Regions from separate parts of the Virgibacillus salexigens genome, predicted to be linked through region 1. Evidence: riboswitches for the same ligand, from Rfam matches in the RefSeq annotation. Region 1 holds a riboswitch; the other holds the start of a gene.

Region 1 (4,992 bases):
TATATTGGTTTCAATCTTGATAGCGATGGAAGTGTATCGAGAGAAGGCTGGTATATTGATGATGTAACTTTAGCTGAAACATCAAATAGTGAAAGTGCTTCTGTATCAAAAGATAAAGGGTATGTAGGAGTTGTTGGTTTTGATAATGCGCTAAGTATTGTTAAAAATGATAAAAAAGCTTCTTTAAAAGAAGAAGTGAATCCTGCAAAAATCCAGCCTGTAAATCCAAAGAAAGAATTGGATCCAGAAAAGGATACAATTAGCCCTGCGTTATTACCAATGAGTGCTCAAGTTAGTGTGTTGGAAAGTGGACGTTCAGTCGCTACCGATCCAGCTACAGGGGGCTATACGCTTCTGCATGCTGCCGGTGACTTCACAGTAAAAGCTGAAGCTTATGGCTTTGAATCTCAAGAGCAGGCAGTTACAGTGGAAGCAGATGGAACAACGGAAGCTGATTTTACCCTGGAAGAAATGGATCAATTCACCGTTAGCGGAACAGTCACAGATCAACAAACGGGAGAGCCTGTATCAGGAGCTACCTTATTATTGGAAGAAGATGCAAATGTGGAACCAGTAACTACAGATGAAGAAGGTAACTATTCTTTAACCGCATATAAAGGAAGTTATACCTTAAAAGTAGTTGCAAGTGGATACCACGGAACAGAAGTCGAAGTATCTCTAGAAGATGGAGATGTCACGGAAAATGTGGAATTGGAACCATTCTATACTGTTCCTGGTGGAGAAATTGCTTATGATGACGGCACAGCAGAAAATGCACGTGCTTTCTACGATGCATTTAATGGATGGGGAGTAAAAATGACACTTCCTGAAGGTGAAGAATCTGGCGTCGTTGATGCAGCTGTATTTAAGTTCTGGGATGAAGAGTTCCCGAATCCAGGAGGTACGGAATTCCAAGTTGAAATTTGGGATGCTACTGGTACAGATGGAGCTCCAGGTGAAAAACTAGCTGGACCGTTCGATGCAGAGGCAATCCGTGATTCGAACGAATGGACAGTTATCGATCTATCGGAACATGGTATTGTTGTAGATAAAGAATTCTATGTTGTTTATGTTCAGACAGCAACGAATACAGAAGCTCCTGGACTAGCAACAGATGAAAGCAGTCAAAATGCAGAGCGTAGCTATCAATTAGTTGGTGGTACATGGTCGAAGTCTCCTTCTGCTGAAGGAAATTATATGATTCGTGCTCGTGTTAATTACGAAGTAGAAGAACCAGTAATTACAGCTCCTGCTAATGATACCATCACGAATGAGACAGAGGTTACAGTAGAAGGTACAGCCTCACCGACAACAACAATTCAATTGTTAAATAATGGTGAAGAAGTAGGTACAGCAGAGATCGGTGAGGATGGTGCATTTGCAATTCCAACAACATTATCTGAAGGAGCAAATGAGTTAACAGCCGTATCTCTTCTGGATGGTACACCTACTGGAGAATCGGAACCTGTAAATGTAACGTTAGATACGGAATCACCTGAATTAACGATTGACAATCCTGAAGATGGTGAAAAATCAAATCGTGAGACGGTTACAGTAGAAGGCACAGTTTCCGATACAAATCTTGATGTTGTTGAAGTTAATGGTCAAGAAGCTGATGTGGAAGAAGGAAGCTATTCTAAGCGAATCCTGTTAGACGAGGGTGAGAACCAAATTGAAGTTGTAGCTCATGACCTAGCAGGTAATACTGCAACGGAATCCGTCACACTTGATGTTGACTTCACAGCTCCAGAAATCGAAAATTTAACTCCTGAAGAAGATGTTAATCTTGAAGCTGGACAAACCGTTAAGTTTGAGTTTGATAGTGAGCCAGGATTAAAAGCAAGCTACTTTATTCATATGCCATTAACAAATACGGTCACCAATGCAACCGAACTTCCAATGATGGAAACTTCAGAAGGACATTATGTTGGGTATTGGACAGCGACTAGTAATGTTGTCGCAGAAGGGGCTGTTATTGAAGTGAAAGTCGAAGATGATTATGGCAATGAAACACGTGAACAAGCAGAGGGAAAATTATATATTAATGTAGCGGAATAAGTAGTAATTAGCATTTAAAACATCCTGTATCAGTTCACTGTGATACAGGATGTTTTTTGTATGTATAAGCAAAGCTTCTTTGTTGCCAAATTTGTAAAGTTAGGGTAAAATGAATTTACAATATAATAATCGATTCCATCTTCGGGGCAGGGTGAAATTCCCGACCGACGGTAAGAAGCTATTTTAGCTTCAAGTCCGTGACCCACAATCAATGATTGTGGTTGATCTGGTGTGAGTCCAGAGCCGACAGTTACAGTCTGGATGGGAGAAGATGTCGAGCCTGATAATGTGCGTGAAGACGCACTGCTTTTTCCTATGAATATGCATGATAACCCTAAAGCCCCGGTTAGGAGCTTTAGGGTTTTTTGAATGGGAAAGTTATCGGCTTTGGTCCTTCATCACGAGATAGGAATCGATAGGAGATGAAGGAGGAGTATGGTAATGCATATTGCCAATAAGCAATCATCAAAACTAATTAAATTAATTATTCTATCGTTACTTGGAACAGTATCCATTTTATTGTTTTTTCTGAATTTCCCATTGCCGTTTTTACCAGCTTATTTAAAAATTGATTTTAGTGATGTACCGGCGATGATGGCTTCACTAATATTCTCCCCAATTGCTGGGGTTATTGTAGTGGCTATTAAAAACTTGTTGTATATAGCTGTTACCGGTGCTGCAGATCCAATCGGTGCGGTGGCGAATTTTCTTGCTGGAATAATGCTGGTTTTACCTGTTTCCATCTTATATCATCGGTTTAAAGGTGTTAAAAGTGTTATTTCAGGATTGGCTGCTGGTACAATTATAATGGCCTTAGGTATGAGTTTACTAAACTATGTTATTATATTGCCGGCTTATGGTTGGCTAATGGGTTGGGAAGGAATGTCTAGCAGTACAGTGAAGTGGGCTGCTATTTATGCTGGTATCCTGCCATTCAATATTATTAAAGGAATCGTAATTGGAATGTTATTTGTTCCATTATTTATAAAAATGCGTCACTGGATTGAACAAAAGCAGATAAGATTAGCTCCCTAAAACGATTATTAACAGAGGGAGGTTCGCTACAAGCTTTTTTTCATATCCTTTCTCTTTTTTGCGATATATTCCTAGAATGAAAGCTTGCACTAATATCTCTGGTTATCCATTTCTGTGATGCTAATCTCATTTCACGTTGCTTCTTTAAAAAATAAAAAAGGCCATCGAGACTTTTCTCGATGGCCTTTAGCTGTTTTCTTATTTTTCTTCTACTAAATAACGAGCAGTTGGTTGAACTTCTAAACGTTCGATAGGAATTGGCTTACCTGAGATTTCACTTACTCCGTAATTTCCCTTTTCTATCTTTGCTAATGCTTCTTTGATATCCTGTAATTGATCTTCTTTTATCTGTTGTACCCCTGCATCTCTTTCCTGCTCAAATTGTTCAGTACCCATATCTGCTGGGTGGTTATCATAATCAGCCAATTCTTCCACAGCTTCATTTGGGCTTGTTGGATCGTTTGCAGCTAAATCGTTTTCGATCTCCTTTTTCATATAAAGTAACCGGCTTTTAAGTTCAGCTATTTTTTCTTGACTAAGATGTTTGCTCATTTGAGCTCTCCTTTCTGAAGGATTCGGTTGTTTCCTTTCTTTTTGAAACGATACCAATTGTACATCTAGACACACTTATGAGATTAGCTTGTTCATCCGTGATTCTTATATCCCACACCATGGATGTCTTCCCAGTATGAAGGGGCGTAGCTGTAGCAGTTACCATGCCGCTGCGTTTACTTCGTATATGATTCGCATTAATTTCCATTCCGAATACACTTTTTGTTTGGGGGTCAGCATGTAATGAGGCTCCAATGCTAGCAGCTGTTTCAGCTAGAGCTACAGATGCTCCCCCATGCAAATAGCCATAAGGCTGGTGTGTTCGCTTATCTACTGGCATTGACAAAATTACTTTGTCCTTTGTTAAAGAGATTTGTTGAATACCAAGCACTTCCATTAACGTATCGTTGAATGTCATTGAGAAACCCCCTCTTTATATGAACATGCTAATAAATAATGATACCCCAAGTAATAAACCATAAATCGAATTTGTCTTACCGGTTGCAGCCATTGCAGGCATCATTTCAATCGGCTGTGTTTTGCCTTTAAATTTATTAATGACGTCAACAGCTTTAACTGCTCCTATAAATGTAATGATCGACCATATCGGTAGAATATCTGCTATAATGAGAATTGCTGTAATCATAAAGGCTATAATGAACATGGAAGCAAGAAAACGAACAGCATTTCTACGTCCAAGCAGGATAGCTAATGTCTTTCTTCCGTTTTCTTTATCATTATCTAAATCGCGAATGTTATTTGATAGCATGATGGCTCCAATAAAAAGCGCTATTGGTATCGATGCAAAGATAACTTCAGGCGTAATGACTTCAGCTTGAATAAAATAACTAATTCCAATAATGACAGTTCCCATTAAAAATCCAGAAAATAATTCACCTAGCGGAGTGTAAGCAATTGGTAACGGTCCTCCCGTATACAAATAACCGAAAACCATACAACCTAAACCAATAACTGCAATCCACCAGCTGGATTCTAAGCAAATATAAATACCAAGTAAAATAGCTATTCCATAAAATCCAAGAGCTAACTGTAAAACCGTTTTTGGTTTTATTCCGTCTCGTACAATGGTACCACCAATACCAACGGAGTCTTCTGAGTCTAAACCTTTAACAAAATCGTAGTATTCATTAAACATATTGGTGGCAGCCTGAATAAGCACAGCTGCTATGAGCATAGCTATAAAAAGCGGTAAATTCACATACCCCTCTCGAAAAGCAAGCATCGACCCAACAAATACTGGTATAAAGGATGCAGTTAGTGTATGAGGTCGTAATAATCGCCACCAGACCTGAAATCCATCTCTTTCATTCAGTGCTTCTTTTATAT
Region 2 (4,992 bases), on a different contig from region 1:
TTTTTCAAGAAAGATCTCGTAATTCCCCATATACGTATACAACTTTCCTTTGTCTAACTCAAAAATACGATTGGTTACACGGTTTAAGAAATAGCGGTCATGCGTAACTAATAACAATGACCCTGGATAGGTGAGTAAGTACTTTTCCAACCATTCAATGGATTCATTATCTAAATGGTTTGTCGGTTCATCTAAGATTAACAAGTCTGCAGGCTGGATAAGTGCTTTTGCAATTGCAACGCGTTTTTTTTGACCTCCTGAAAGGGCTCTTACTGGTTTATTAAAATCGGTAATCCCCAGCTTGGTTAGTACTGTCTTTGCTTTTGTATTTGCCTCCCACGCACCCATTTCGTCCATTTTTTGTTGCATATGAAACAGATTGGCTTGTGCTGACTCACTCATTGCATCATGCTGTAAATCTATTAAAGCTTGTTCATACCCTCGCATTACGTTCATCATTTGCGAATCCCCATAATAGATTTGATCAATTACCTTTAAAGCAGGATCTAACTTTGGTTCTTGAGGCAAATATTCAATTTGATAATTTTTGGCATGTTGAATAACACCTTCTTCAGGAACTTCTATACCAGCAAGTGTCTTTAAGAAAGTTGACTTCCCCGTACCATTAACACCAATTAAACCTATTCTTTCCCGTTCCGTAATGGTACAAGATATTTGATCAAATAATGTCTTCTCTCCGAATGTTTTAGTTATATTTTCAACGGTTAACATACACGCTCATCCTTCAATCTCTATTGGTTCTTCCTTTTATCCATGTTTTAATAATCAGTACAATCAACAATAGCATCCAAGATGTCACAAGGTAAAATATAATTTTACTCGCTTCTGTCATCTCAGAAAAAAAAACAGCCATCGACGTCCAGACCACAGCAATTAGTACTAATTGACCAATTAATAGTTTCATATTCATCTCCCCCGAATTAACACCGAAACACGTATATTGCAACATGCTCTATGATTTCAGTCAAAAATGCCCCATTTATTCAGTTTATCCTATCGCTATTTATTTTTCCAACATAAGCTGGATAGCAGATACGTACTTACAATAATTATCTCAAAAAGAGCTCAGATCTTCTAACATAAAAAAACCCCAACGTAAACAGCATTCGATGATCCTGTCTACACGAAGGGGAGAATATGGTTTCTGTTGCATTTGATTATCAACCTATAAGGAACGTAATAAGTTTGCCATCTCAATAGCTGAGAGTGCTGCTTCTGCTCCTTTATTTCCAGCTTTTGTCCCAGCTCGCTCAATCGCTTGTTCAATCGTTTCGGTCGTTAGAATACCAAAAATAACAGGCTTTTCTGATTGTAGTGAAGCCTGCGATACACCTTTTGCTGCTTCATTACAAACATAATCAAAATGAGGAGTTGAACCTCGGATCACTGTTCCTAAGGTAATAATTGCATCATATTCTGTTTGTAAGGCCATTTTCTTAGCAACTAATGGAATTTCATATGCGCCAGGAACCCATGCAACAGTAATGTCCTGTTCTGCTATTCCATGTCGAGTTAAGGCATCCTTAGCCCCTTCTAATAATTTGCTTGTTATAAAATCGTTAAATCTACTTACTACAATCCCTATTCGTAAATCGGTCCCTACTAAGTTTCCTGCTACAACTTTTGCCATCTTACTTACACTCCTCTACTCTTTTTGTTAAATAACTTATTAAATCTTCAATTGAGATCATGCATAATTGAAATTTGTCTGCCATTTTCTCCAAATCTGGCACTCTTGCCATCGTTCCATCCTCATTAATAATTTCACAAATAACCCCAGAAGGAGAAGCTCCACAAAGTTTTGCCAAATCTACAGATGCTTCGGTATGCCCTGGACGTGTTAGAACGCCGCCTTCTTTTGCAATTAAAGGAAATACATGTCCCGGCTGTTTAAAATCTTCTTTCATAGCAAACTTATTGACCAGTGCTCGAATGGTTGTAGCGCGTTCATATGCACTAATTCCTGTAGTCGTTTCTTTATAATCTATACTGACAGTAAAAGCTGTTGACAATGGATCGTTTGAATTCGAAGTCATTAAAGAAAGCCCTACTCTTTCTGCTACATCGGATTCAATGCTAGTACAGACGAGCCCTTTCCCATGGGTGATCATAAAATTTATCATAGTAGGTGTTATCCTATCAGAAAGGGCTACAAGATCTCCTTCATTCTCTCTATTTTCATCGTCCACAACAATAATTGCTTGACCAGCTTTTAATTGATCGATCGCTTCTTGGATTGTGTTCATTACTGTTCCCCCTTAAAAACCAGTATTTTTCAGGAAATCTTCATCAAGCTCCTGCGACTCGGTAGAATACGAAATAAGTCGGTCCACTTGTCTTGCAAGCACGTCACATTCAATATTGACGAGATTGCCTTTATCTTTTTTCCCCAATATCGTAGCAGAAGCTGTGTGAGGTATAAGTGATATTGTGAACACATTCCCCTGAACATGAAAGATGGTCAGGCTCACTCCATCAACTGCAATGGACCCTTTTTTTAATACATATCTCTCTAGAGCTTTATTCAACTCAATGTCATAATAGATCGCATTTTCCTTGTAATATTTTCCAACAACCTTTCCGGTTCCATCTACATGCCCAGTAACAAAATGACCTCCAAATCTACGATTAGCAGCCATTGCTCTTTCTAGGTTAACTGCAGAACCTGTCTTAAGTGTACGTAAAGATGTGGACGTTACGGTTTCAGGCATCACTTCCGCTGAAAAGCTCTTGTTATCAAAGGACGTAACGGTTAGACAAGTACCATTGACAGCGATACTATCACCAACTTCCATATCCATTAGTATCTTTTCAGCATTCACGGTTAATGACATCGCATATTTGGATAATTGTTCCATTGATCGAATGATACCTTTTTCCTCAATAATTCCAGTAAACAAATAATTCACTCCCTTTATCTCTTTGTAGTACTCGGGACATTAGTATACTTGGCAGAACGGACTTCACCAAGAAAAATAGCGAGAGTTTATACTGAGGATACCTTCCTTTATTCAGTATAAAAAAAGCCTCTGAATTCACTTCAGAGGCTTTACGTACAGAATTTTGATCAACACATGCTAAAACACGTATAGAAGTCATCCAATTTTTAAAATGACCAATAAACGTAATCAAATAATACTAAGTTACGATGCATGTTGAACGATTAAAATTCCTTCTCCCATCCAGACTTTAACTGTCGGCTCTGGAGTTGCACCAGATCCACCGCTTGGCATATTGCCGCACGGGTCACGGACTAAGAAGCCTATTGCTTCATCACCGCCGATTGGGAATTTCACCCGACCCCGAAGGAAACTAATTAACTATGAACTTGTAATACAGTTATATAATAAAATATGAAAAACCGCAACTCATTTATACTTTTAACTGATCAAAATTGGTTTATGCTCTTATATAAGTTGCTGCTTCATCATGTAGATTGCTTCGAACATTTACATTTTCATATGCCTGAAGTAAGAGATCAACAATATGAACAGCTTCCATTTCATTAGATCGTCCTTCACGTTCAATTCCTAGTTTCATTTGTAACAAACAGCCGGGATTAGCTGTAACGATTGTTTTCGCCTTCGTATTCTGTGCTTGCTCCATCTTGTAATCCAATATCTGCATCGACATTTCTGATTGCACAATATTGTAAATTCCTGCTGATCCACAGCATCGACCGGCATCCTTCATTTCTACATAATGTACACCATCGATGGATTCAAGCAGCTGTCTAGGTTCCATAAATGTTCTTTGACCATTTTTCAAATGACAGGAATCTTGATAAGTAACGATTTGATTATCCAAAGATAGTGGCTGTTTATGAAAATCCAATTCAATTAATATACTTGTTATGTCTTTAACCTTATTACAAAAACGCTTTGCACGAGTACTCCATTCTGAATCATTCTTTAATAAATGATCGTATTCTACTAAAAAGGCACCGCACCCTCCAGCATTCGAAATTATATAATCCACTTCCACTTCTTCAAATGCCTGAATATTGCGTTTGGCCATTTCTCTTGCCTGCTCCATTTCTCCACTATGCCCATGTAGAGCACCACAGCATGCTTGTAAAGAAGGTACGACAATTTCGCAACCTGCATACTGCAGCAATTTTACAGTAGCGTCATTGGTATGCATAAACATCGTGTCCATGAGACAGCCAGAGAAAAAAGCTACTTTCTTTTTTTTCTCTAATTTTAGAGGTTGTAAATGCCGAGGACGATCTTTCATTTGACTTTTCTTTGGGACGCTTGGCAACACCTTTTCCATTGAACGCATACTTTCAGGAAACAAGTTCATAACCCCTGTTGCTTGGGCAAGCTTCTGCGCACCAGACCGTTGATAAAAACTTAACAGCCCTGTTACCCCCATCATTCGATTTTGATATGGAAATATATTTTTAAAGAAGATGCCTTTGATTAGTTTTTCAGGTAAAGTTTGTTTCTTATGTTGATATATGGCATCTCTTGCCTGTTCTAATAACCTACCAAACTTTACGCCAGATGGACAAACTGGTTCACATGCTCTACAGCCTAGGCACATATCAATCGAATCCTTTACTTCTTGGCTAGGCTCAATCACTCCATCTACAAGCCCTTTCATTAAAGCAATCCGCCCCCTGGGGGAATGCACTTCGTTTCTTCCGGTTTCGATATATGTCGGACAGCTTGGTAAACAGAAGCCGCATCGTGTACAATTCATTAATTCATCATAATCCATCGTCTCTTGAAAAGCTTGCTGAATTTGTTGTTTTTCTTGTATATTCACTGGTGTTCCACCACCATTCTCTGTCTCCCTTTTGGTTCAATCATTTTCCCAGGATTCATAATTCCATTTGGATCAATCGCCTGTTTAATACTTCGCATTGCCTCAATCCCATGTTCTCCAGCTTTCAGGTGTAAATAAGGCAGCTTCATCATGCCTACTCCATGTTCTCCGGTAATTGTGCCACCTAATGCTACTGCC

What was found. A riboswitch is a leader RNA that binds a small molecule or an ion and turns the genes downstream of it on or off. The one in region 1 is predicted to bind FMN.
Region 2: another riboswitch for FMN. It lies ahead of ribE (riboflavin synthase); the one in region 1 lies ahead of BN990_RS07285 (ECF transporter S component).

The regions. Positions count from the first base shown of each region.
Region 1 is NZ_CCDP010000001.1:1,599,702-1,604,693, forward strand. It holds gene BN990_RS07280 (S8 family serine peptidase) at 1-2,058, shown strand, start outside; FMN riboswitch at 2,192-2,335, shown strand; gene BN990_RS07285 (ECF transporter S component) at 2,500-3,093, shown strand; gene BN990_RS07290 (TraR/DksA C4-type zinc finger protein) at 3,292-3,645, opposite strand; gene BN990_RS07295 (hotdog fold thioesterase) at 3,629-4,063, opposite strand; gene BN990_RS07300 (1,4-dihydroxy-2-naphthoate polyprenyltransferase) at 4,079-4,992, opposite strand, start outside.
Region 2 is NZ_CCDP010000004.1:71,443-76,434, reverse strand. It holds gene BN990_RS20905 (ABC-F family ATP-binding cassette domain-containing protein) at 1-732, opposite strand, end outside; gene BN990_RS20900 (hypothetical protein) at 746-925, opposite strand; gene ribH (6,7-dimethyl-8-ribityllumazine synthase) at 1,187-1,651, opposite strand; partial or broken gene ribB (3,4-dihydroxy-2-butanone-4-phosphate synthase) at 1,671-2,267, opposite strand; gene ribE (riboflavin synthase) at 2,280-2,921, opposite strand; FMN riboswitch at 3,188-3,335, opposite strand; gene BN990_RS20880 ((Fe-S)-binding protein) at 3,421-4,746, opposite strand; gene glcD (glycolate oxidase subunit GlcD) at 4,791-4,992, opposite strand, start outside.